Regions from separate parts of the Paenibacillus sp. VCA1 genome, predicted to be linked through region 1. Evidence: riboswitches for the same ligand, from Rfam matches in the RefSeq annotation. Region 1 holds a riboswitch; each other region holds the start of a gene.
What was found. A riboswitch is a leader RNA that binds a small molecule or an ion and turns the genes downstream of it on or off. The one in region 1 is predicted to bind thiamine pyrophosphate.
Positions count from the first base shown of each region.

Region 2: linked by a shared signal. The riboswitch ahead of RJP21_RS24160 (ECF transporter S component) and the one ahead of RJP21_RS06520 (YkoF family thiamine/hydroxymethylpyrimidine-binding protein) in region 1 are both predicted to bind thiamine pyrophosphate.
Region 3: linked by a shared signal. The riboswitch ahead of RJP21_RS01730 (ABC transporter substrate-binding protein) and the one ahead of RJP21_RS06520 (YkoF family thiamine/hydroxymethylpyrimidine-binding protein) in region 1 are both predicted to bind thiamine pyrophosphate.

Region 1 is NZ_JAVLSX010000002.1:647,668-655,077, reverse strand. It holds gene RJP21_RS06540 (ABC-F family ATP-binding cassette domain-containing protein) at 1-602, shown strand, start outside; gene RJP21_RS06535 (energy-coupling factor transporter transmembrane component T family protein) at 769-1,605, opposite strand; gene RJP21_RS06530 (ABC transporter ATP-binding protein) at 1,599-3,392, opposite strand; gene RJP21_RS06525 (ECF transporter S component) at 3,392-3,985, opposite strand; gene RJP21_RS06520 (YkoF family thiamine/hydroxymethylpyrimidine-binding protein) at 3,982-4,605, opposite strand; TPP riboswitch at 4,749-4,865, opposite strand; gene RJP21_RS06515 (HelD family protein) at 5,165-7,327, shown strand.
Region 2 is NZ_JAVLSX010000012.1:42,413-49,822, reverse strand. It holds gene RJP21_RS24175 (phosphotransferase enzyme family protein) at 1-955, shown strand, start outside; gene RJP21_RS24170 (SDR family oxidoreductase) at 968-1,822, shown strand; gene asd (archaetidylserine decarboxylase) at 1,829-2,638, opposite strand; TPP riboswitch at 3,079-3,190, shown strand; gene RJP21_RS24160 (ECF transporter S component) at 3,295-3,903, shown strand; gene RJP21_RS24155 (ABC transporter ATP-binding protein) at 3,896-5,437, shown strand; gene RJP21_RS24150 (energy-coupling factor transporter transmembrane component T family protein) at 5,437-6,243, shown strand; gene RJP21_RS24145 (YheC/YheD family endospore coat-associated protein) at 6,266-7,348, opposite strand.
Region 3 is NZ_JAVLSX010000001.1:418,141-425,550, reverse strand. It holds gene RJP21_RS01745 (Ger(x)C family spore germination protein) at 1-222, opposite strand, end outside; gene RJP21_RS01740 (spore germination protein) at 219-1,667, opposite strand; gene RJP21_RS01735 (GerAB/ArcD/ProY family transporter) at 1,664-2,707, opposite strand; TPP riboswitch at 2,960-3,071, shown strand; gene RJP21_RS01730 (ABC transporter substrate-binding protein) at 3,250-4,302, shown strand; gene RJP21_RS01725 (thiamine-binding protein) at 4,354-4,647, shown strand; gene RJP21_RS01720 (ABC transporter permease) at 4,644-5,405, shown strand; gene RJP21_RS01715 (ABC transporter ATP-binding protein) at 5,437-6,273, shown strand; gene RJP21_RS01710 (DUF3888 domain-containing protein) at 6,492-6,956, shown strand; gene RJP21_RS01705 (TatD family hydrolase) at 7,182-7,410, shown strand, end outside.

The DNA of each region.
Region 1 (7,410 bases):
TTTCCGTCCCGTCCGCGACGGCAGGTACCGACATCGTTGAAACAAAAGATTTGAAAGTAGGTTATGGCAGCCCTCTGTTCAAACCGGTTTCGCTGAAGGTCCGCAAAGGCGATAAAATCGCGATCGTAGGCGAAAACGGGGCGGGCAAATCCACGCTCGTAAATACGCTGCTCGGACAGCTCCGGCCGCTTGGCGGAGAATTGTTGGCATCCGAAAAGGTTAAAACGGCTTACTACCGGCAGGAGGATACAGCGCCGGAGGAAACGCCGATGGAAAAGGTGTGGGCGCTGCGGCCGGACTTGACGCAAAAGGAGATCCGCAAGGTGCTTGCGATGTCCGGCTTGACGGCGGAACATATCCGCAAGCCGATCCGCACGCTCAGCGGCGGCGAGCAGGCCAAGGTACGGCTGGCCGAGCTGATGTTATCGCCCAGCCACCTGCTTGTCCTGGATGAGCCGACGAACCATTTGGACGTCCGGGCGAAAGAGGCGCTTAAAAAAGGATTGATGGATTACGAAGGCACGGTTTTGCTCGTCTCCCACGAGCCGGCCTTTTATGCAGATTGGGTGACGGATGTGTGGAAGGTGGCGGAATGGAGATAAGCCTTTCCGGGCAGAGATGGAAGGCCGGCGTTCTCTGCGCCGGCTGAAATGCTTAATAGAACGTTGGAATGACAAAAGCTGTCCTTTTTGGGACAGCTTTTTTTCGGATGGACGGATAAAGGCAGCTTCTTGCTTTCTAGAACACTCGATTCAGATGACGGAAAAATCAAAGCTCGCCGTTATACCAACGCAGCGTTCCGAGAGCGTAAGAAAGCCCGTATCCGATCGCCACGATGGCAAGCATGAGCGCCATAAACACGCCGTCCTTCCAGGTAACCGGGACCCGGGTATAAAAATCGCGGCGGCCCGATCCGGTAAACCCTCTCGATATCATCGCCACCGCCGTCCTCTCCGATTTGCGGATCGCTCCCGCCAGCAGCGGAATGCCGTAACGCTTCAAAGCCTGAAGCTGCGAGCGGGGCGTCCGGCGGATCCGTCCGGCCCCCCTTACGCGGTGCGCTTTTTGCATAATAGACAATTCCTCGCGGAACAATGGCAAAAACCGAAAGCCGGCCAAAATGCCGTACGCCAGCCTGGGAGGCAGTTTGCATTGCTGCATCAGGCTGAGCATCAGCTTGACCGGGTCGGTCGTCAACATAAAAAGCAGCGACAGCGCAGAAAACAGCAGCGCCCGCAGGCTGAGCGAAAGCGCGATCCAGCATGCTTCCTGAGTCACCCGGACCGCTCCGACCGACCACAGCAGCTCGGAATCCGGACCTATCGGCTCGCGCGGAAACAAGGCTGCCGTCCAGAAGTAGCCGAACGCCAAAATGAGAAACGGGGAAAAAAGCAGCAGCCATCTTTTCCACGGGATGTTCCCGAACAGCCAGGTCACAAGCACCGTCAGCGCCAAAGCAGCGGCGACGGTTACCGGATCGAAGGCCAGCGACAGCGGCAGCACGCACAGGATGACGGTCAACCCTTTCATGGCCGGATTCAGATGCTCGAGTTGGAGGAGCGAACGCTTGGGGGAGCCGATTTTGCCGCTTTGTACATTCAGCATGCCCGTTCCCCCTCCAGTGCCTGCAGCAATTGTGCGGCGATCGGCGGGATCAGGCCGCGTTCTTTCAGGAACTGCTCGGGGCTCGACCAAAGCGAACCCGGGGCCCCGTCGTAATCAACGGAACCGTTGTTTATGACGACGACGCGGTCGGCGTATTCCTGGACGAATTCCATGTCATGCGTGATGACGACGACGGCCAGCCCCATGTCGGCGCGGGCGCGCAAGCCGGACATCAGCTCTTTAGCCGCATAAGCGTCCTGACCGTAGGTCGGCTCGTCGCAAAGCAAAATTTGCTGCTCGTCGGACATCATGGCAGCCACGCTCAGGCGCCGCTTCTGGCCTTGGCTGAGCGAGAATGGGCTAAACTTCTCCCGTCCCTCGAGGCGAAATTGCTCCAGAAGGCTGCGAACCCGGTTATCGATTTCCGTTTCGCTGAAGTGCTGCAAACGAAGGGAATATGCCAGCTCGTCATAGACCGTGTCCGCCACAAATTGATGCTCGGGATGTTGAAAAATGCAGCCGATCCTCCGGCGAAGCTCCGCTTCCTTCCAGGCTGTCAGCGGTTTGCCGTGAAGCGAGACGCTGCCGGAGGAAGGCATCTGCAGTCCGGACAGCAAAGCCATCAGCGTCGATTTTCCGGCGCCGTTGCGGCCCGCCACCGCAAGCAGTTCCCCTGCCCGGACGGAAAAGGACGCCTCTTGAACGATCACGCGTCCGCCCCGGGAGAAGGACACTTTTTCCGCACGCAGCGGGACCGGATCGCCAAAACCGGCATTCACCGGGTTCGGTGGGGCTCCCGGAATGTCCTGTTCCGACGACCTGCGATCTTGGCGAAGCTTTTCTTTCAGCAGGCGGATAGCCGCGCTTTGGACGGGAGCCGGGTATCGGGTCCACCGCCGAATGAGATCGCGGATTGAAAGCGGCGGCGGGGCTGAACCAGCCTCCGGTGGATCGCCGCCTTCCGTCATGCCGGCAGACCGGGAAAGCTCCCGGTGAAGCACGACGGCCCGGGGCAGCCAAATGCCGGCGCTTTCGGCTTCGGCATCCCGGCTTGCAAAAAAATGTCCCGGATCCCCTTCATATTGAACGGTTCCTTGATGATCCATGACGACAAGCCGGTCGACATATTCCATCCACGGATCCAGATGATGTTCGATCAGCAGCGTCGTCACGGGCAGCAGCCGGCGGATGGCATGGATCCGCTCGGCAAGCTGCCGCGCCGAAGCCGGGTCGAGATTGGAGGTGGGCTCATCCAGAAGGAGCACCTTCGGCCGCAGGGCAAGCGCCGCCGCGATGGCGACGCGCTGCTTTTGTCCGCCGGAAAGTTCATGGATCAGCCGATCCCTGCAATCGCTCAGCTGAACAAGCCTTAACGCGTCGTCGATCCGTTCGCTGATTTCCTCCCGGGGACAAGAGACGTTTTCGAGGCAAAATGCAAGCTCCTGCTCGACCGTCAGCATGCAAAATTGACTGTCCGGGTCTTGAAAGACGATGCCGACGATTTGCGCCGTTTCTCCGGGATGTTTCCCGTCGAGCGTTTTCCCGAAAATCTTTACGCAGCCGGTGACCTCGCTTTCCACGGCATGCGGGTAAATCCCGTTAAGGCAGAGGGCAAGCGAGCTTTTTCCGCAGCCGCCCGGACCGAGAAGCAGCGTCAGTTCCCGTTCGTGCAGCGTCAGCGATACCGAGGACAGGACCGGTTCCGTTTGATCTTCGTCCAGTCTCAGGGATATGCGGTCGGCGACAAGCACCGGGCTGCGGTCCGGCTGCCGTTCCGCGGCGGCCATCACGAAACCTCCGCTTTGGATCCCAGCCGCCCCCGCGAGGTTTTGGCGATCGGAAAGCTGCGGAGCGCGCCCGTTTTTGCAAGGGCGTCCGCGATCCATTTGCCGAGAAGACCTGCCAGCAGCGCCGCGCTGATGACGCGGGTGACGAACATGGCGAGCAGCAATCCCGGCGACAGCGCGGCAAACCCGGAATGAATGAATCCCCAGGCAAAGCTGAAGACGGCGGCGCCGGCACCCGCAGCCATCAGGGCCGGAGCGGAATAGCTGCGGTAACGAAGCGCCGCAAACACCGCTTCAGCGCCAAGCCCTTGAATGAATGCCGACAAAATCAGAACCGGGCCGGCGGTGTTGCCGATCAGGAGCTCAACGCATCCGGCTACCGTTTCCGACAAAAGCGCGGCTCCCGGCCGCTGCATTATGTAAGCCGAGATGACCGATACGATAAACCAGATCCCAAAAATGACTTCGTAGCCCATCGGCCCCATAAAGCCGACCAGCACGTTGCCGACCTGCAGGAAAAGAACGTACACGACGGCAAAAACGACGGACAGCGAACTCAGCACGATGATGTCGCGCAGCTTCCAGTTTTTCATCGGGCCATCGCCTCCCCGGCCAATTTCCGCGCGGGTTTCGGCGAAGGGCTGTTGCACGACAAAGTCGCGGTCATCACCAGATGGGACACCTCGTCCGCAGCCTTGGCGAAGACCTGCCCCAATGTGCGGAAGACGTCGTTTGCACTTCCGTCCAGACGGCTTGCGTAATGAACGCTGCCGGAGAAGGTGCCGAGACTTTTGGCGGCCTCGACCGCACCCGCAATCATGCCCATGTATCCCGGGGCGTTCAGCGGGTAAAGGGCAAACTGTGCCGCGGTGTCGATGCCAGGCGGCGTTTCGTTCAACCGGACGTCATCCTCGGACATGTAAACGTCCCCGCTGGAATCCCCGGGGCAGCCGATCGAAAACGTGCCGCTGAACACGACGTGCTCGCCGCTTGCCGCCGCATGGGCGAAGATCGCATGCACAACGTCGAAGACATGGGACATCCGTCCGCGGACGCAGGTGCTGACATCATCCGTCAGCATCCAAACTTTGGACGTATTCGTTTTTTTTAAGGCGTCTTCAATGATCGATACAAAATCGCCGCTCATCGGGTAGATCGAAAAGCGGCAGCCCGCGATGCGGCTCGTTCCGCAAACCCATTTTTCACTCACCATTTTCGTTTCCTCCTTGTACGAACGCTGATACATATTCGAACTTTCTGCCGGCCGGCGCACAAAAAAACCGCACCCGAAAGAGTGCAGCTCACCGGACGGCTTGAAGGCCCGCTTCAGACGTTGCGAAAGAGGGGCTTCATGGCTGTCGTTTCACCGCACTTCCCCACGCTAGTATGACCTAGATCGGGTGTGAAGGGTTAACGTTCGCGCATGCATTCGCTACTTGTCTCTCAGCCAAAAAGGCACCCCTAGTGCTATCTTTCCGTATGCAGTTTTTTGCTGGTTCCCATTATACCGCTTCGAACAAGATTGTAAAGACCCGAATGTTTTTTCTAGTGCAGCCGTTTTCAATCGCGGCTATGGAGAATGCGCCTTCATTGTGATATACTGAAAATCCTTTCTAAGCGGGCTTATGGCTCACGACTAAGCATCGGCTTACCAGGGCAGGGTAGTTCTGCAGCGCTCGGCCGCATCGGGCACGAGTTGCATGCGAATGCTGCAGGAACGGCTCCCGTACGGCCTTTTGGCTGACGGAAGAACTTTTAGGAGGTAACTGAAATTGGAGCAAACTTTTCAAAGTGCCTATCAAGAGGAAGAGCGAAGGCTGAATGCAACGATAGCGGAAATTGACAGGCAGCTGAAACGGCTGCGCGCGATCCCGGTGTATACCGGACATGATTTCACTGAACAGGTGCTCGAGGCCGGACGCGAGGAAAAAAGGCAATCTTTGGCCAAAAGCCTGGCTGCCCCTTATTTTGGCCGGCTTGACTTTCAGGAAAATAACGATACGGAGCCTAAGCCGCTTTATATCGGCAAAATCGGCGTCGACCACGGGGAGGTCGGGGATCAGCCGATGGTGATCGATTGGCGGGCGCCGATTGCCAGCGTGTTTTATTCCTTCACGGGCGGCGACGAACCGGCTGCGTACGAAGCTCCCGAAGGAACGATCGAAGGGCTGGTGTATTTGAAGCGCAACCTCGTCATCCGGAAGCAGATTTTGGAACGGGTATCCGATACCTATGACCGGAACAGCGACCAGCCGGCGGTGTCGGACGAATTTCTGGTTTACCGGCTCGGCGAAAACAAGGACAACAAGCTGCGCGACATCGTCTCGACCATTCAGGCGGAACAGGACAAAATCATCCGCGCGGCCCGAAATACGGCGCTGATCATCCAAGGGGTCGCGGGAAGCGGAAAAACGACCGTGGCGCTGCATCGTCTCGCGTATTTGCTGTACCAGTACAAAGAGCAGGTCGCGGCTGAAAAAATGATCATTTTTGCGCCGAACCTTATGTTTCTCGATTACATATCCGACGTGCTGCCCGAGCTTGGGGTCGGCGACATCCAGCAGAGCACGTTTGCGGATTGGGCCATGCGGCTGCTCGGCATTGATTTACCGCTTGCCGATCCTTCCGAGACGCTGGCTTACTGGTTCGAGTCTGCCGACGGGATGCCGGAAGTGACGGACGAAGTTCCCGGGCGGTTCAAAGGTTCGATCCGGTTCATGGAGATGATCCGCGCCTGCATCGAGGCGATGGAGGATGCGTCGGTGCCCGAAGCGGATTTTATGCCATGGGAAGGCGCCGTGCTTTCGCGCGCCACCATTCTTCACTGGTTCAACGATGAATACAAGCCGTATCCTTTGGCGAAGCGGAAAGAGCGGGTGATGGCAAGAATCCACCGCTGGGTCGAGATGGAGCTGAAAAAATCGCCATCCGCCGCCGCGCTGAAAGAACGGAAGAAAAAAGCATCCCAACGCGAAAAATCCTATGCTTCCAAATGGCCGAAATACGAGCCGGTCGTGTTGTACAAGCAAATGTTCAAGGCGCTGAAGCTGCAGGCCGGCTGGCCCGAAGAGCTGCTGGCCGGGATTCCGGACGGCGTCATGAAATCGACGCAAAAGGATTTGAAAAAGGACGTTCTTCGCGAAGAAGATCTGCCCGCCCTTCTGTACATTCATTATCTGCTTAACGACATTACGGGGGAGCAGCGGTTCGATCACATCGTCATCGACGAAGCGCAGGATTTTTCGCCTTTCCAGGTCGCGGTTCTCGATCTGTTCGTCAAGGGGCATTCCTTTACGATTCTCGGTGACTTGTCCCAAGGTATCCATGCGTATCGCGGCGTTCACGGCTGGGACGAAATGAGGTCATGGTTCAAGCCGGAGGACACGGCGTATTTCGCTTTGACGCGCAGCTACCGGTCGACGATGGAAATCATCGAATTCGCCAACCGCATCCTCGAGCAAGGCGTAAACAGCGAGCTGCTGGCGGTGCCGGTTTTCCGCAGCGGGAACCCGGTGCGTTTGATTGCTTACGGAAGCGGCGGCGGGCGTCTGAATGATTTGCGCGCAGGGCTGCAAAAGCTTTCTTCAGGCGAATACCGCACGGTGGCCGTATTGACCCGAACGCTGAAGGACGCGAAGGAGCTGCACGAACGGCTGAAGCCGGATCTGCCCGAGCTTCATTTGATCGACGGCGGTGATCAGGCATACGAGGGGGGACTTTCCGTCCTGCCCGTCTACCTCTCGAAAGGGCTTGAGTTCGATGCGGTCATCTTGGCGGATGCAGACAGCGAGCGCTACGGCGCTTCGTCATGGGACGCCAAGCTGCTGTACGTCGGCTGTACCCGCGCGTTGCATGAACTGTGGCTGATGCACGGAGGACCGCTGCCGGATTATTTGCAAAACATGCATGAAGACATTGCCGTTACAGGCTGGTAAACCTACGTTTTCGTAAGCGGAAACCGTCTCTTTTAAAAAGAGGCGGTTCTTTTTTTGAAAAGAATTGACAACAGGGAAAAAAC
Region 2 (7,410 bases), on a different contig from region 1:
GGCGGAAGCGGCTTTAACGGCTGCTCTCGAGCAATACGACATTCATGAAAAAGAGCTGGATTTCATCCAGGTATCGGAGCATGTGACCTATAAAATCGAAGACGAAACGGGAAGGCGGTATTTGCTCCGCGTCCATCCCGGATCGGCGTCTTCAGCCGAAACCGTTTCGGAAATGGAGTGGCTTGCCTATTTGGCCGAAGAAGAAGGCATCGGGGCGCCGTTAGGCGTCAAAAACCGCGAAGGCTCTTACGTAACCGAGGTGGAGACGGGACGGGGGCAAAGCTGGAAGGTTTCGGTGCTGCGCTGGGTGGAAGGCGATCATCGGGAAGGAAACTTCACCGAAAGCCAGCTTCTGCAAATGGGCGGGTTGTTGGCCCGGATGCACCGGGCAGCGCGGAAATTTCAGGTTCCGGAAGGTTTTGTCCGTCCGGTCTGGGATGAGCAGGCGTTCGCCCAAGAAGCGGCCAGGCTCAAACAGCATTACCGGAGCTTTCTGACGCCGGACGAACACGGCGTGTATGAGCAGGCCGCGGCCAAGGTGACGGCCCATATGGCGGGAATGCCAAGGGATGACGAACGTTTTGGCATCATCCACGGCGATTTTCATGAGGGAAATCTCGTTTTCAAGGACGGGGAGCCTTATCCGATCGATTTCGGACGCTGCGGCTACGGTTATTTTTTGTACGATTTGGCGCAGGCATTTATCGGCCTCTACCCGATGCAGCGGCAGGTGTTTCTTGAAGGATACGAGCGTTTGCTGCCCGTTTCCGGCGAGCCGGACGACATCCGCGTGCTTGAAACCTTTTTTATCAAATCGCTGATCGAAAACCAAAGCTATCATGCCCCGCATCCATGGGAAGCGGCCGAGCTGCGGGAGAGCAAGCCTTATTCATTGGCGCTCCTTCGCCATTATTTGGACCGGAAGCCGTTTCTGTTTCAAGCGATTCCCGTATAAGGCGGTGGAATAGTGAACACATGGCAAGGGAACCCGGTCGCTCTCGTGACCGGAAGCTCAAGCGGCTTCGGCCTGCTGATCTCGGTCGAGCTTGCAAGACGGGGGTTCGACGTCATTGCGGGCATCCGGAGGATGGAGGCGGAAGCCGTAGTGATGGAAGCGGCTGCGCAAGCGGGCGTACAAGGGAAAATCCATTGCATTCGACTGGACGTCACCGAGAACGACGACGTCACAGAGGCGGCTGCGCTCATATTCAGGCGGCACGGGCGTCTGGACGTGCTGGTTAATAATGCCGGAACGGCATACGGAGGTTTTGTGGAGGAGGTTCCCGCCCGGATTTGGCAGGAGCAGATGGAAACCAATTTTCACGGGATGGTGCGCGTGACGCAGGCCGTGCTGCCGATCATGCGGGAGCACGGCAATGGGCGCATTATTCAGATCAGCAGCATCAGCGGCCGCGTCGGATTTCCCGGATATGCCCCTTACGCGTCTTCCAAGTTTGCTTTGGAAGGGTTCAGCGAATGCCTTGCGCTTGAGGCAAGGCCGTTTGGAATCGATGTCGTGCTGGTAGAGCCCGGAGCCTACGGCACCCCGATTTGGGACAAGGGCTTCACGCAAATGAGCGCGGCGAAGGGGTCGCCCTATCAATCCATGCTGGAAAAGGTGCTGGCGTTTTCACAAAAAAGCGTACGACAAGGAGGCGACCCGAGAGAGGTTGCCAAACTCGTTGCGCATATTGCCTGCATGAAACGTCCGGCGTTCCGGTACGCGCTTCCGCGCAGTACCCGGCTGACGCTTCATGCCAAAGCGCTGCTGCCGGGGCGCTTGTTCCAAAACATCATCGCTTCGGTGCTCAAGCGGCCGTGACAGCGGTTATGGGTTGTTGGAGCGGGGCGCCGGGGCATGCAGCGTGCCGAGAAGCTGGCCCATTCGCACCTGGTCTCCGGGCTTCAGGTCCGCCCGCGGCGTAAAGGTTCCGTCCTGGGTGAGGAGCACGACCGTCGACCCGAATTCGAAGTAGGCCAGATCGTCGCCGTTGTTCCAGCGGGACACGCTTTCGTCGTTGTACCGGATGCTGCTTACGTTCATGGCGCCTACCTTAACGACGGCCACCTCTCCGTATTCCCCGGCGATGTAGGTAATCAGCCGCTCGTTGCGGCACAGCACCGTTTTCATTCGGGTCATGCCGAACTCGTTGACCGGATAGGCGCGGCCTTTAATATGCTCGCTTTCCGTACGCACGCCCGTAATAGGGGAATGGATGCGGTGGTAATCGGTCGGGCTTAAATACAGCACAAAAAAATAACCGTGCTTGTAGAGCTCCAAATGCGGAGAAAAATGAAGCAGCTCCGCCACGGAATAATCCTGGCCTTTTACGTTCAAAATCGTTCCCGCGCTGATGTCGCCCATCGCGGTGATTTTGGCATCCACCGGGCTCGTCAGTACGTTCGGGCCTTCATCCACCGGGCGCATGCCCGGCTTCAGCCGGCGCGAAAAAAACTCGTTCAGCGTCCGGTATTCGTGAATTTCTTTTTCGGCCTCGTGAGCCGGAATTTGATAGCTTTTTATGAATAAAGGGATGACGCTTTTGCTGAGCCTGCTGTGGGAAAAGCGTCCCATCAATGCGGAAAGCCACTTTCTTGAGGAGAGCTCCGTCATCAGCCTTAACCATTCTTTTGCCATGCTATTTCTCCCTTCGGATGATGCTAAGTCGATTTATAGAGTTAACGTTCGCGGCCGCCTTTTGGTTTCATCGGATTTAGCGGCCGGATCCGAATGCCGCAGCATACTATTTTTGGAACACTCTGAAATATATTGACATAGAATAGCGGTTAAATCAATCAATAACGACCAAAATGGGGGGCGATCGGCGGAAGCAACGGGACTGCCGGAAGCCTAAATATTTCAGGATTTTGCAAAATTCGATTCCTCCCGCTCCCTGGTCCAATATATCGGCGAACGAAAACGTTTCGCTCTATATATTGCCGGTTGAAAGTCGCTCTTTGGATTTTTGTCTCATCCTTATTTAAATTTTTTTGTTGCCAATCGATTCGGAATTGGTGTATTTTGGAACCAGGATACGGATGATGCGCTTTTGTGTTTTTATGAAATGCGATCCGTTACATATGGGATGCGGGAGCTTGAGTGAATCAGGCTGAGATTGCAGCTGTATCCGCTGCTGACCGGGAATCTGATCTGGATAATGCCAGCGTAGAGAATTCGCGATGAAGCCCTTTTCGGGCTTATTTAACCGTCTCTCTTTGCGATCCAGGGCGGTTTTTTTCGTGCCTGTTCATGCAAATTCCCGCCGATTCAAAAACAAAAGAGGGGGAAACAGGATGGATCATGTTTTGCTTGCGGAAAAAAGGAAGGGGCTGCGGCTGAGCGACCTGCTGGTCACGGTGCTTCTGTCGCTTGTGCTTGGCGTCGTGTATCATTTTTGGAGTTCGGTGTATGACTTGTTTAAGCCGCTGTTTTTTCAGGCGGATGAGCTGGTTTACGGCGTCTGGTTTTTGGCTCCGACGCTCGCCATGCTGCTGATCCGCAAACCAGGCGTCGCCATTTTGGCAGAGGTTGCGGCGGCTCATGTGGAAATATTGTTCGGCAGCGAATGGGGCATTCAGCTGGTGCTGTACAGCATCGTGCAGGGGCTTGCCGCGGAGCTTGTTTTTGCCGTGATGCGCTACCGCAGCTTCAAGATGGGAACGGCGGCGTTTGCGGGAGCGGCGGCGGCGCTTGGTTCATTCGCGGTCGACATTTATTTCGGCTACGTGACGGACTATACGCTCGGCATGATGCTGTTCAAATATGCGCTGCGGATCGTCAGCTCCGCGGTTTTGGCGGGATATTTGGCGTTTGCCCTGGCTAAGGCGCTGGAAGCGACCGGCGTGACGCAGCTTCTGCGGCCCGTGACCAAAAAAGATTACGAAGCGCTTGAACATGATTGAACATCGCGAGACGTTTGAAACGGAGACCGTCGCGGGCGTAAGCATGCTTAGGCTGAAATTTCCGGGCGAGCAAACTTTTGTGTTTAAGGATTTGTCCCTTTCGGTTCGCCGCGGCGAAAAGGTGCTGCTGCTCGGCCCGAGCGGCTGCGGCAAATCGACGCTGCTGCAGGTGCTGGGAGGGCTCATTCCGCACGTAATCGAGGTTCCGCTCAAAGCGGACGGCATCGTGGCGCCGCAGTCCGGAGGATACGTTTTTCAGGACCCGGATACCCAGTTTTGCATGCCGTATGTCGATGAAGAGCTGGCGTTTGTTTTGGAAAACCGCGGTATCCGGCGTGAGCGGATGCTTCCCGAAATGCGGCGGGTTCTTGCGGCGGTCGGCCTGAACCCCGATCAGCTGCATGTGCCGGTAGACAGCCTGTCCCAGGGCATGAAGCAGCGGTTGGCGCTGGCATCCGTGCTGCTGCTTGAACCTGACGTTATTTTTCTGGATGAACCGTCCGCTTTGCTGGATCCCGAAGGAAGGAAACAAATGTGGGAGGCCGTCTGGGAATCGGCGGAAGGACGTACCTTAATCGTCGTGGAGCACCGGATTGAGGAGATCGCGGACCGGATGGACCGGATCATATTGTTTGCTCCGGACGGAGGCGTCATCGGCGACGGCAGCCCCGAATGGATATTCCGTACTTTCCGGCGTGAACTGCGGCAATACGGCATATGGTATCCGGGCGTGTGGGAGGACTTTTTTCGGATGCTTGAAACGAGGCGGGACGAAGCGGAAAAAACCGTTGTGCCTGAAAATCCGGCTCCGCTTCTCTCGCTGCGGCAATTCACGGGATTCCGCGCCGGCCGGCCTGTAGTTCATGCAGAGTCGGCGCAGATTTATCCCGGCGATTTTATCGCCATTGTCGGCCCGAACGGCGCCGGAAAAAGCTCGTTTTTGCTGAGTCTGATGTCGCTGCTGCCGATCCGCGGGGAGTATCAGCTGTGCGGAGAAGCGATGCCGGAAACGGAGGGCGCCTCCAGGAGGGAAAGAAAAAAGGCTCATCCCCCTTCGGACCGGATCGGATACGTGTTTCAAAATCCTGAATTTCAGTTTGTTGCGGACACGGTGCTGGAGGAGGCGGCTTTTTCCTTGAAGACGGGCAGATTGACGTGCGACGAGAACAGGCTGGCCGAAGAGAAAGCGCGCGATTTTCTGCGTTTTTTCCATTTGGAAGGGCTTGAATGCCGCCATCCGTACCAGCTTTCCACCGGCCAGAAACGGAGGCTCAGCATGGCTGCGGCCGTTATGCGGGGGCAACCGATCCTTTTGCTGGATGAACCGACCTTTGGACAGGATGCGCGCAATACGTTTGCGATACTCGATTACTGCCTGAATATGCAGGAAAAAGGGGCCGCCATCGTGATGGTAACCCATGAAGAGGACATCGCCCGGCAGGTGGCCACGAGGGTATGGGAGGTACGGAACGGCGCGGTGATCGAACGACCTGCGGTCGAATCCAAGCGGACGGAAAGGCGGGTGGGCACATGATCGAGCTTCTGACGCCTACCCGACAAACGGTTTTGGCTCGCGCCAATCCCGCCGTAAAACTCGCCGTGTTTATTGTGTTGTTTTTGGTTACGGTAATGACGCGGGACATTGATTTTGCGGTTTATCAGGCTGCGGCTTATACCGCACTTTTGTTTATGCTCGGCGGGTATCCGGCCCGGAAAACGCTGCTGCTTGTCCTGCCGTTTGGCCTGCTGTTTGTATCCTCCTCCGCGACGATGATCCTGTTCGGTAAGGGCGATACGTTATGGTGGCAATGGGGAATGCTGCGCGTTACGGCAGAAAGCTTCTACCGCGGGCTGCACCTGGGTTTCCGCTCGATCGCGTTTGCGGCGGAGGGGTTGCTGTTTGCCGGCACGACCCCTTCCGTCAAACTTTTTTACGCGCTGATGCAAAATTTCAGGCTCGCTCCGCGGTTTGCATACAGCTTTATGGCTTCGATCCGGCTGCTGCCGATGGTATGGGAGGAGTTTCTCATCCGCAGGCAGGCGCTTCAGGTTCGCGGCGTTAAGGTGAAAGGACGCGGTCTTCGGGGTGTGGCGGAGCATGTCCGGCTGTACGCCGTACCGCTTCTGTCGCAAGGCATCCGCCGTGCCCACCGGGTTGCCGTCGCGATGGAAGCGAAGCGCTTTAACGGTGGAGGCGGTAGAACCTACTACTACCCATCCAACGTTTCCTGGGCGGACGGAGCGGCCATCCTGATGCTTGTTTTCGCTCTATGCGCCGCTTATGCCGCCGCGGCCGTTTTCCCGTGGTTCGGCATCGCGGATGTCCGCTACCATTCCTAAAAATGACGGAAGACAACGGGCATCAGCTGCCGAGGAGGAAGCGGGCATAGGCCATAGGCTTGCGGTACGTTTCCTTCCAAATCTCGTTTAGTCCGGCCTTGCGGAAGCCGTAACGCTGGTCGCGCCCGTTGCATTCGATGAAATAAGGTTTCCCCGTTTTCGCAAGGCCGATGTCGAGCCCGAAATCGGCGGCCATGGGGAGATGCTGCCCCAATTTTTCGGCGATCCGGAGCGCGAGATGACGGACTTCCGACAGGATCGCTTCCGGCGACAAGCGAGGAAGGCTTTCGCTCAGGACGGTTTCCGCGGGAAAAGCTTTTCCTCCCTGCGCCATATTGGACACAAAGGTGCGGGAGGGGGCGGCCTTGGCGTATATGCCCGTTATTTCCCATTGCCCGCTGATGCCCCGCTGCACGGTGACGCGCAAATCATACGGCCGGTCCTTGTATTCCGCCAGGGCGATGCGCTCCTGGACGAGATACGGAACGCGGCCTACTCGGTTTCGCAGAGCCTGGGGCAGCTTGTTTTGGCGAAGGGTTACCGTTTTCCAGCCATAATACCTGCCGCTTGGCGAATAAGTCAGCTTCCAGGCCGTTCCCGTGCGGCGAAGCCGCCATATGCCGCGGCCGACGCTGCCGGTGCAGGGCTTCATAACCAAATCGTTGTAATGCCGCATCATGTCCGCGATGGACAAAGGTGCGGCTATTTGCGTTTTCGGGAGATGAGTCGCAAGCAGCGGGTCTTGTTTCAGCAGCTGGTGGATCTCATCTTTGCCGTATCGGTTAAAAGCGTTGAAAATAAGGTAACCTTGGCTGAGCAGCCGTTCGATTTTGTGACGGGAGCCCACGTCCATATAAATGGCCCGGTTATGAATGACGCGCGGAATCGGCATGCGCTCGAGCGTCCAGGCATGCCCCTTAAGCACGTAGGCGCTGCACTGTCCGCTGTCCAAGTCAAGATCCTGAAGCTGGACGTAGCAGGGGATCAACCCATAAATGCGAGCGGCCTCCTCATAGTTGGAAAGGGACTCCTGCCCGGTTCTTCCCTGCGGAATCCCCCGGTGCATGGCCGCATTCAACAGAATTCCGACATAAGAAAACCACACATTTCATCCCTCCTGTTCCCGATATAGTCATGGCGCAAACCGCTGTCCATGCCGAATGTTCC
Region 3 (7,410 bases), on a different contig from region 1:
AAACGTCTTCTGCGGTTGCGACTGCCCGGACTCTCTCTTGGCAATGCCGCTGAAGTTGAGCATCTGGATATACAGTACGACCTGTCCCTTTACATAATCGACCCCAACGGTATTCACATAGATCATATGCTCGATTTCCCTTGCCCCCCAGCAGCCCGTGAGCGGCATGGTCAAAAGCGCCAAGGCAAGGATGCAGCGGATCCATTTCATCATCATGTTCATCTTTTATTTTCCTTTCCATTCGTGAACCCGTCCTTGCCCCATGGCATCCTGAATAAAACTTTATACATGTCCCTGAACTTCGGAGGACTTAGCGGAGCCAAATAATAGGTGCCGAAGGAACGGAGATTGACCAGGAAAAGGACCATCGCCAGCAGAGAGAACAGCACCCCGAACAATCCCAAAAGACTGCTGATCAGAACCACAAAAATTCGAAACAGGCCGACGGTATTGACCAGGGACTGGTTCACCAGCGTAAAGGTGGAAAGCACGGAAATCGCAATGACCACTACCGTCCCCGGACCTGCGATTCCGGCGCTCATGGCCGCCTGCCCGATAATCAATCCGCCGACCACCGATAAGGTCTGTCCGAACGCGGAAGGCAATCGCATGCCCGCTTCCCGGAAAATTTCAAATAAAAACAGCATGACCGTCGCCTCCAGAGGAGCCGGCAGCGGCACCCCCTGCCTGGAGTTGACCAAGGTTGCAAGCAGCGTAAAGGGGATTTGGTCTTGATGGTACGTGGTCAACGCTATCCAAAATCCCGGCAGAAACAAAGAAAGCAGCACACTGACCCCCCTCAAAAAACGCGTAAAAGCAACAACGACATTGACGAGAAACGCATCCTCCGAAGAATTCAGCAAGAAATTGATGTTCACGGGAGCGATCAGCACCGTAGGGGCACCGTCCATCACAATGACAAATTTGCCGTGGAGCAGCGAGTTTACGGCATAGTCAGGCCTTCCGGTATAAGTTATCAGCGGAAAAACCAAGAGGCCTCGGGTCAACATTTCCTCGAGTTGACTGTTGCTCACGAGACCTTTGGTTTTTATGCGGGATAACCTCGCCCTGATCTCCTGGAGAACATCGTCCTTGATCGTTGCCTTATGGTATAAAAGATGGATTTTGGTCGCCGTTTCGGAACCGATCGTAAATTCCTCAACAGCGAGCTGATCGGTCTTCAGCCTCCTCCGGATCAAAGCAACGTTCGTATACAAATCCTCGACAAAACCGTCCCTTGGTCCTCTCGTTGAAACTTCCGTATTCGGCTCCTCCGGTTGCCGTTTGGGCGCATTGCCCATAACCATGGAGTAACATCGGTTCGAAGGCGCAAATATAAGAAGAAGATCTCCCGCAAGCACGGTCGTTTTCATCCCTTCTTCCGTTCGGTCCTGCGGAATGGGCTCCATTTGAAAAGGAACTTTAAGCGGCAAATCCATTTCATCCGACAGCAGCATTTGCTCCGGGATATTTTTTAACTCAGGGATAACGTCTTGCTCCACTTTGGCGGCATCGGACAACCCTTGGCAATAAACCAACTGAACTGAATAACCTTGGACCGGTAACAAGACGGTTCGTTTCTTAATATCCGCGCTCGATCCGAACAACCGCGAAACCATATCCTCAATGTTTTGGGCCGGCTTGCTTTTGATGTCATGCCTCTTCACGGCGCCATTTTCCCCCTTCGGCGGGCCAAGCTGATCAGCCCCGTAATAATCACGGAAAAGGACAATATCCCCCAAAACGAGACGGGAAGCACATACTCGGACAGCATGTTTAGAAAAAAACGGTCGCTTATAGGAATGGCCGTAATGGCAAAGGTAATTGCAAAAATACTCCCCAGCACCCAAGCCTTCGCCTTTTTTCTTTTGACCTGGAAAATATCGAGTATGAGAAACATGGAGAGCGAAATTCGCAAAAACGCGCCGCTGAACCATTGGTAGACGCTAAAGAAGTCCATATGCTCGATGTAACGGCCAATGGTCAGCAGTCTCCATTCCTCAAAGGCCGGAAACCGGAGCTTGTTGGCCTCGTCCACTCCGAATTCAACGATGGCGCCGATCAGCGGCCCTATAGTCAGTCCCATAAGAAGCAGGATCATGAGCATAAAAGAAAGATACGACAGGCGAGATTTGATATGATGCTGCAAAAAGAAAAACATGATCACTTCAACAAAGCCGGTTCCCGCATATAGGGCTCCTCCCCAAACGGGTTTCATGCCATGTTCAAGTATCGGCTTCAGCAACGTGTAATCCTTATGGGGCATGTTAAACGACATGATAAAAAAGCCTAATACAATGACGAAGGGCAGCAATAAGCCCGCGGTATTGGCAAGGGAATGGATGCCCAAAAAGGCGTTTACGGCCGATATCAAAAGGAAGAGGAAGCTAAAAATGAGAAAAGGCGTCTCCGGAGAAAACGTGAGATGAATCCAATATACCGTGTCTTTTGTCGTAATGGCGCAAATAGCAAACAGGTATACGGCGATGACTGAGGCAAGACCGCGGCCCACAATGGGATGATAAGCCTTGGACAGCCAACCGAACAGATGGCGTTTGTTCAGTTTGGTTATGCCGATGTGAAGCATCCATGCCCATACAAGCGCGCATCCGCTTGCCAGCAGCACCGAAATCCAAGCGTCCCGGTTTGCCGCTTGAAGCAATATAGGGATTAGGATGACATGATTCAGTAGGCCGGTGCTTAGCATCAGAATCATGACGGATTGAATAAACGAAATATTTGTTTTTATTTCCCTCAGCCTCCTGCCTTAACCAGACTCCCTTCACCCTTATCGTGGCATTTTTTAGAATATTTATTCTTCTTCCGGACGGGACGCTTTTTCAAGACCGGCGATTTTTCAGATTTCTCCCTTTTTCCGTTCCAAACGAAAGGTTTCGAGCCGCAGCGATTGAATTCTTTCAAGGTTAGGACTATAATACCAATGTAAAACCCGCAACTTCATAAGAATCCGGGGTGCTGGAATCGGCCGGCTGAGATTGTATCCCTTCAAGATACTGACCCTTAAACCTGATCTGGGTAATGCCAGCGTAGGAAAAGCCATGTCATGGCGTTCGCCATGCTATCCTTGCGCCTTAAGCGTCCCGAATCCGGGGCGCTTTTTTTGTTGAATGATCGGACCCTGAACGAAAAAGAGAATGCAAGGGGCCCTTGATTCGCTTCCAGATCGAAAAAGAAAGATTCTTCTGCATGAATGAAGGGGAGAACATAGGTAAGGGAGAGAGAAACGCAATGAAAACGAAAAAATTCGGGCTGTTTTTGCTCGCATTGCTGCTTGTGATGGCTACGGCCGCTTGCGGAAGCAAAAACGCCCAAACGACGGATGAAGGGAAACCGTCCGGGGAAACGTCCTCCGCTGCGGGCGGCAACGAGCCCAAAAAGCTGAAGGACGTCAAGATCGTCCTGGACTGGACGCCGAACACGAACCATACGGGGCTTTACGTCGCCAAGGAAAAAGGCTATTACGAAGAGGAGGGCCTGAACGTCGACATCGTGCAGCCGGGCGCCGGAGGGGCGGAAGCCATGGTCGCGTCGGGCAAGGTGCCGTTTGGCATCAGCGTGCAGGAAAACGTCACCCAGGCGCGCACGCAGGGCGTTCCGCTCGTATCGATCGCGGCGGTGATCCAGCATAACACGTCCGGCTTTGCCGCTCCGGTCGACCGCAACATCAAAAGACCGAAGGACTTTGAAGGCAAAACCTACGGCGGCTGGGGCTCCCCGGTGGAAAAAGCGGTCATCGACTCGATCATGGCCATCGATAAAGCGGACGTTAACAAGCTGAAGATCGTCAACATGGGCGAAGCCGACTATTTTACGGCGGTAAAACGCGACATCGATTTCGCCTGGATTTTCTACGGCTGGACCGGCATTGAAGCCGAGCTGCGCAAGGAGCCGCTCGACATGCTGTATGTCAAGGATTTCTCCGACAAGCTCGATTATTACACGCCGGTGATCGTCACAAACGAAAAGCAGATCAAGGAAGATCCGGAGCTGGTCAAAGCTTTTATGCGCGCCACCTCCAAAGGGTACCAGTTTGCGATTCAACATCCGGAGGATGCTGCGGGCGTGCTGATCAAAGCCGTGCCGGAGCTCGACAAGGATCTGGTGATGGCCAGCCAGAAATGGCTCAGCCCGAAATACCAGGACGACGCCAAGCGTTGGGGCGAGCAGAAGGAACAGGTATGGAAAGGGTATTCCGATTGGATGTACGAGCATAAGCTGCTCGATAAGCCGCTGGATGTCCAAAACGCGTTTACGAACGACTTTTTGCCGCAAGAATCATGATCTTTCGTATTCCTAGTCATTTATCATAACTTGCAAAGGAAGTGATCGGGTATGGCTCATACCCTGCTCAGCATTCAGGTCATCCCAAAAACGCCGAACAACGAGAACTCTTATCCCTACGTCGACCGGGCCATCGAAGTGATTCAGCAGTCGGGCGTCAAATACGAGGTGCATCCGCTGGAAACGACGATGGAGGGCGAGCTTGAGGAACTGCTGGAAATCGTGCGCCGCATGCATGAGGTTCTGGTGGAGGCCGGCAGCCCAAGCATCATCTCCCAGATCAAAATCGCCCATAACCCCGGCGGCATCAGCATGGATCGGCTTACGGAGAAATACCGTCCATGAGGCGCTGGTGGAGCCATGTATGGCCGCCCTTTGTGGCGGTCCTCTTCTTTTTGACCGTATGGGAGCTGTGCACCTCGCTGTTCCATATCGATAAATGGATCCTTCCCTCCCCGGTCGACATCGCCAAGGAAACGGCGGACGGGGCTGGGGATTTATGGGGCCATGTCTGGGCTACGGTCAGGCTGACGCTTGAAGGTTTTATCATCGGAACGGCGGTGGGGCTGGTCATCGCCCTTATCCTGCATTTGATTCCGTTTCTGAAGTCGGCGCTGTACCCGCTGCTCATTTTAAGCCAAAATATCCCGACCATTGCGCTGGCCCCGCTGCTTTTGATTTGGTTCGGCTTCGGGCTGCTGCCCAAACTGATCGTCATCACCCTCGTCTGCTTCTTCCCCGTTGCCGTCGCCACGATGGGCGGACTGAAACAGACCGACCGGGTCATGCTCAATTACATGCGGATGATCGGCGCGAACAAACGGCAAATATTCGCCAAGCTCGAGCTGCCGCATGCGCTGCCCGCGATCTTTTCGGGCGTCAAAATCGCCGCGACCTACAGCGTCATGGGGGCGGTCATCGCGGAATGGATCGGCGCGGACAAGGGCATCGGATATTATATGATGCTGCAAAAATCCGGATACCGCACCGACCGCATGTTCGTCGCCATTATGGTCATCGTCGCGCTCAGCCTGCTCATGTTCGGAATCATCGCCCTGCTGGAACGATGGCTCGTGCGCTGGAAACCGAAGCAGGAAAGTTAATGCCGGACAAAGAAAGGAGCGAAAAACCGACATGTCAACGCTAGAAAAAACGACAGCCGCCGCCAAAGCCGGTGGCCATCCCCCTGCCTCTCCCGCCCTGGAGGCATCCGGCATCAGCAAAGCCTTCCAGGAAAAGCGAAGCCGCCTGCAGGTGCTGGACGACGTGACGCTTACCGTGGGCAAAGGCGAATTCGTCTCCATCCTCGGGCCGTCGGGCAGCGGCAAAAGCACGCTGTTCCATATTATCGGCGGCCTCGTCAAGCCTGACGCGGGAACGGTCCGCATGAACGGCGCCGATGTTACCGGCCAGCAGGGACATATTAGCTACATGCCGCAGCAACCTGCCTTGTTTCCTTGGCGGACGATCGAGGACAACGTCCTGCTATCGCAGGAGGTGCAGGGCAAGGTTGACAAGGAGGCCCGCCAAAACGCCCGCATGTGGCTGGACAAAGTCGGTCTCGGCGGGTTCGAGAAAAACCACCCGCATACGCTGTCCGGGGGGATGCAGCAGCGGGCCGCCTTCCTGCGCGCCCTGCTGAGCCCGCAGGAGCTGATGTGCCTCGACGAGCCGTTCAGCGCGCTGGATGCGTTGACCCGGAGCGATATGCAGCGCTGGCTGCTCGACATTTGGGAGGAAAGCCGGCGCTCCGTGCTGTTTATTACCCATAACATCGAAGAGGCGCTGCTGCTTTCGAGCCGTATTTACGTCTTTTCGGGCCGTCCGGCATCGGTGCTTCACGTCATCGACGTGCCTTTTCCGCGGCCGCGCCGCGAGGAGATCATCGAACACCCGGACTTTATCAAGCTCAGACGGGAGCTTTCCGGATGGCTGCGCGAAGAGCAGCTGAAAATGCAAGGAGCTAACTGACATCATTTGACCCGGGCGTTTTTCCGCCCGGGTGAACGCAAAAACTCGGCCCGCGATTGCCGTTCCCCAAAGAAGGAATCGTCGCGGGCCGAGTTTTTTATGTTTATAAAATGACACCCTATGCGGTTCAGGGAGCTGTATGGTTCAGGTCGTCCGGCAGTTCCCGGCGCCGAATAATTTCATCCAAAACAGGGGAACGTTGTATACGAGGTGAAACGATGAAATTCCGAATCCGACCGGTTCTGCTGTGTCTGTCCCTGTTTCTTATGGCCGCCCCCGCCGCCACAGCCGCAGCGGAGGAGCTTCAGCCGAAAGAATCGAAGCTGCTGATGTATCAGGACATCATGGTAGAGCTGCTGCTTCCCGAAATCCAGAATGCCGTAAACGATTATTACCGGAACATGCTTGCGGCCAATCCGCTCGTATACCCGTACGAAATCGAAATCATTCAGGCCAAACGGGTCAACGGCGGACCCGGAGACCGGGGCTTCCACTTCTCCGTGACGCTGGAAACCTCCCCGGTTCTGGGACCGCATATCGCCGTCGGAAAAGACCGGATGACGATCGAAATCTCGCCCCTTTTCCCCGATAAAGTCAAGCTGGTCGCATTCCGGCATGTAGAGACCTATGAGCTTCCGCAGAACTATCGGCATCTCCTGAAGGCAATTGCGGAAAATCCGTAAGCCGGCTTGCGATGCCCAAGCTGCACCGTGCTTGAGCTTGCCCGTATAAACAACAATCGGACATGCAGCCGAACCTATTTGTTATAATGATGATACCATTTTTGAATGACGCATCATTGCGACAAATGAGGAGGTAGCCCCTTGAACTCTACACCCGACACCCGGTTCCGCTCGGAGCAAAGCTCTGCGGACCACACAGCAACGGAGCAAGCCTTGCGCGAAACGATGGCCCCGTTGATCGATGCCCATATCCACTTGGACTCATACGATGCATCCCGGCAGCAGGTTATTCTGTCCGGCTTGGCGCAAGCCGAAGTTGCGGGCGTGATTACGGTATCCATGCACCTGGATTCTGCCCGCCGCAATCTGCAGCTCGCACGGCAATACCCTTCCCTGGTCCATCCGGCCTTCGGGTTTCACCCGGAACAGCCCATACCGGCTTCACACGAAGTGG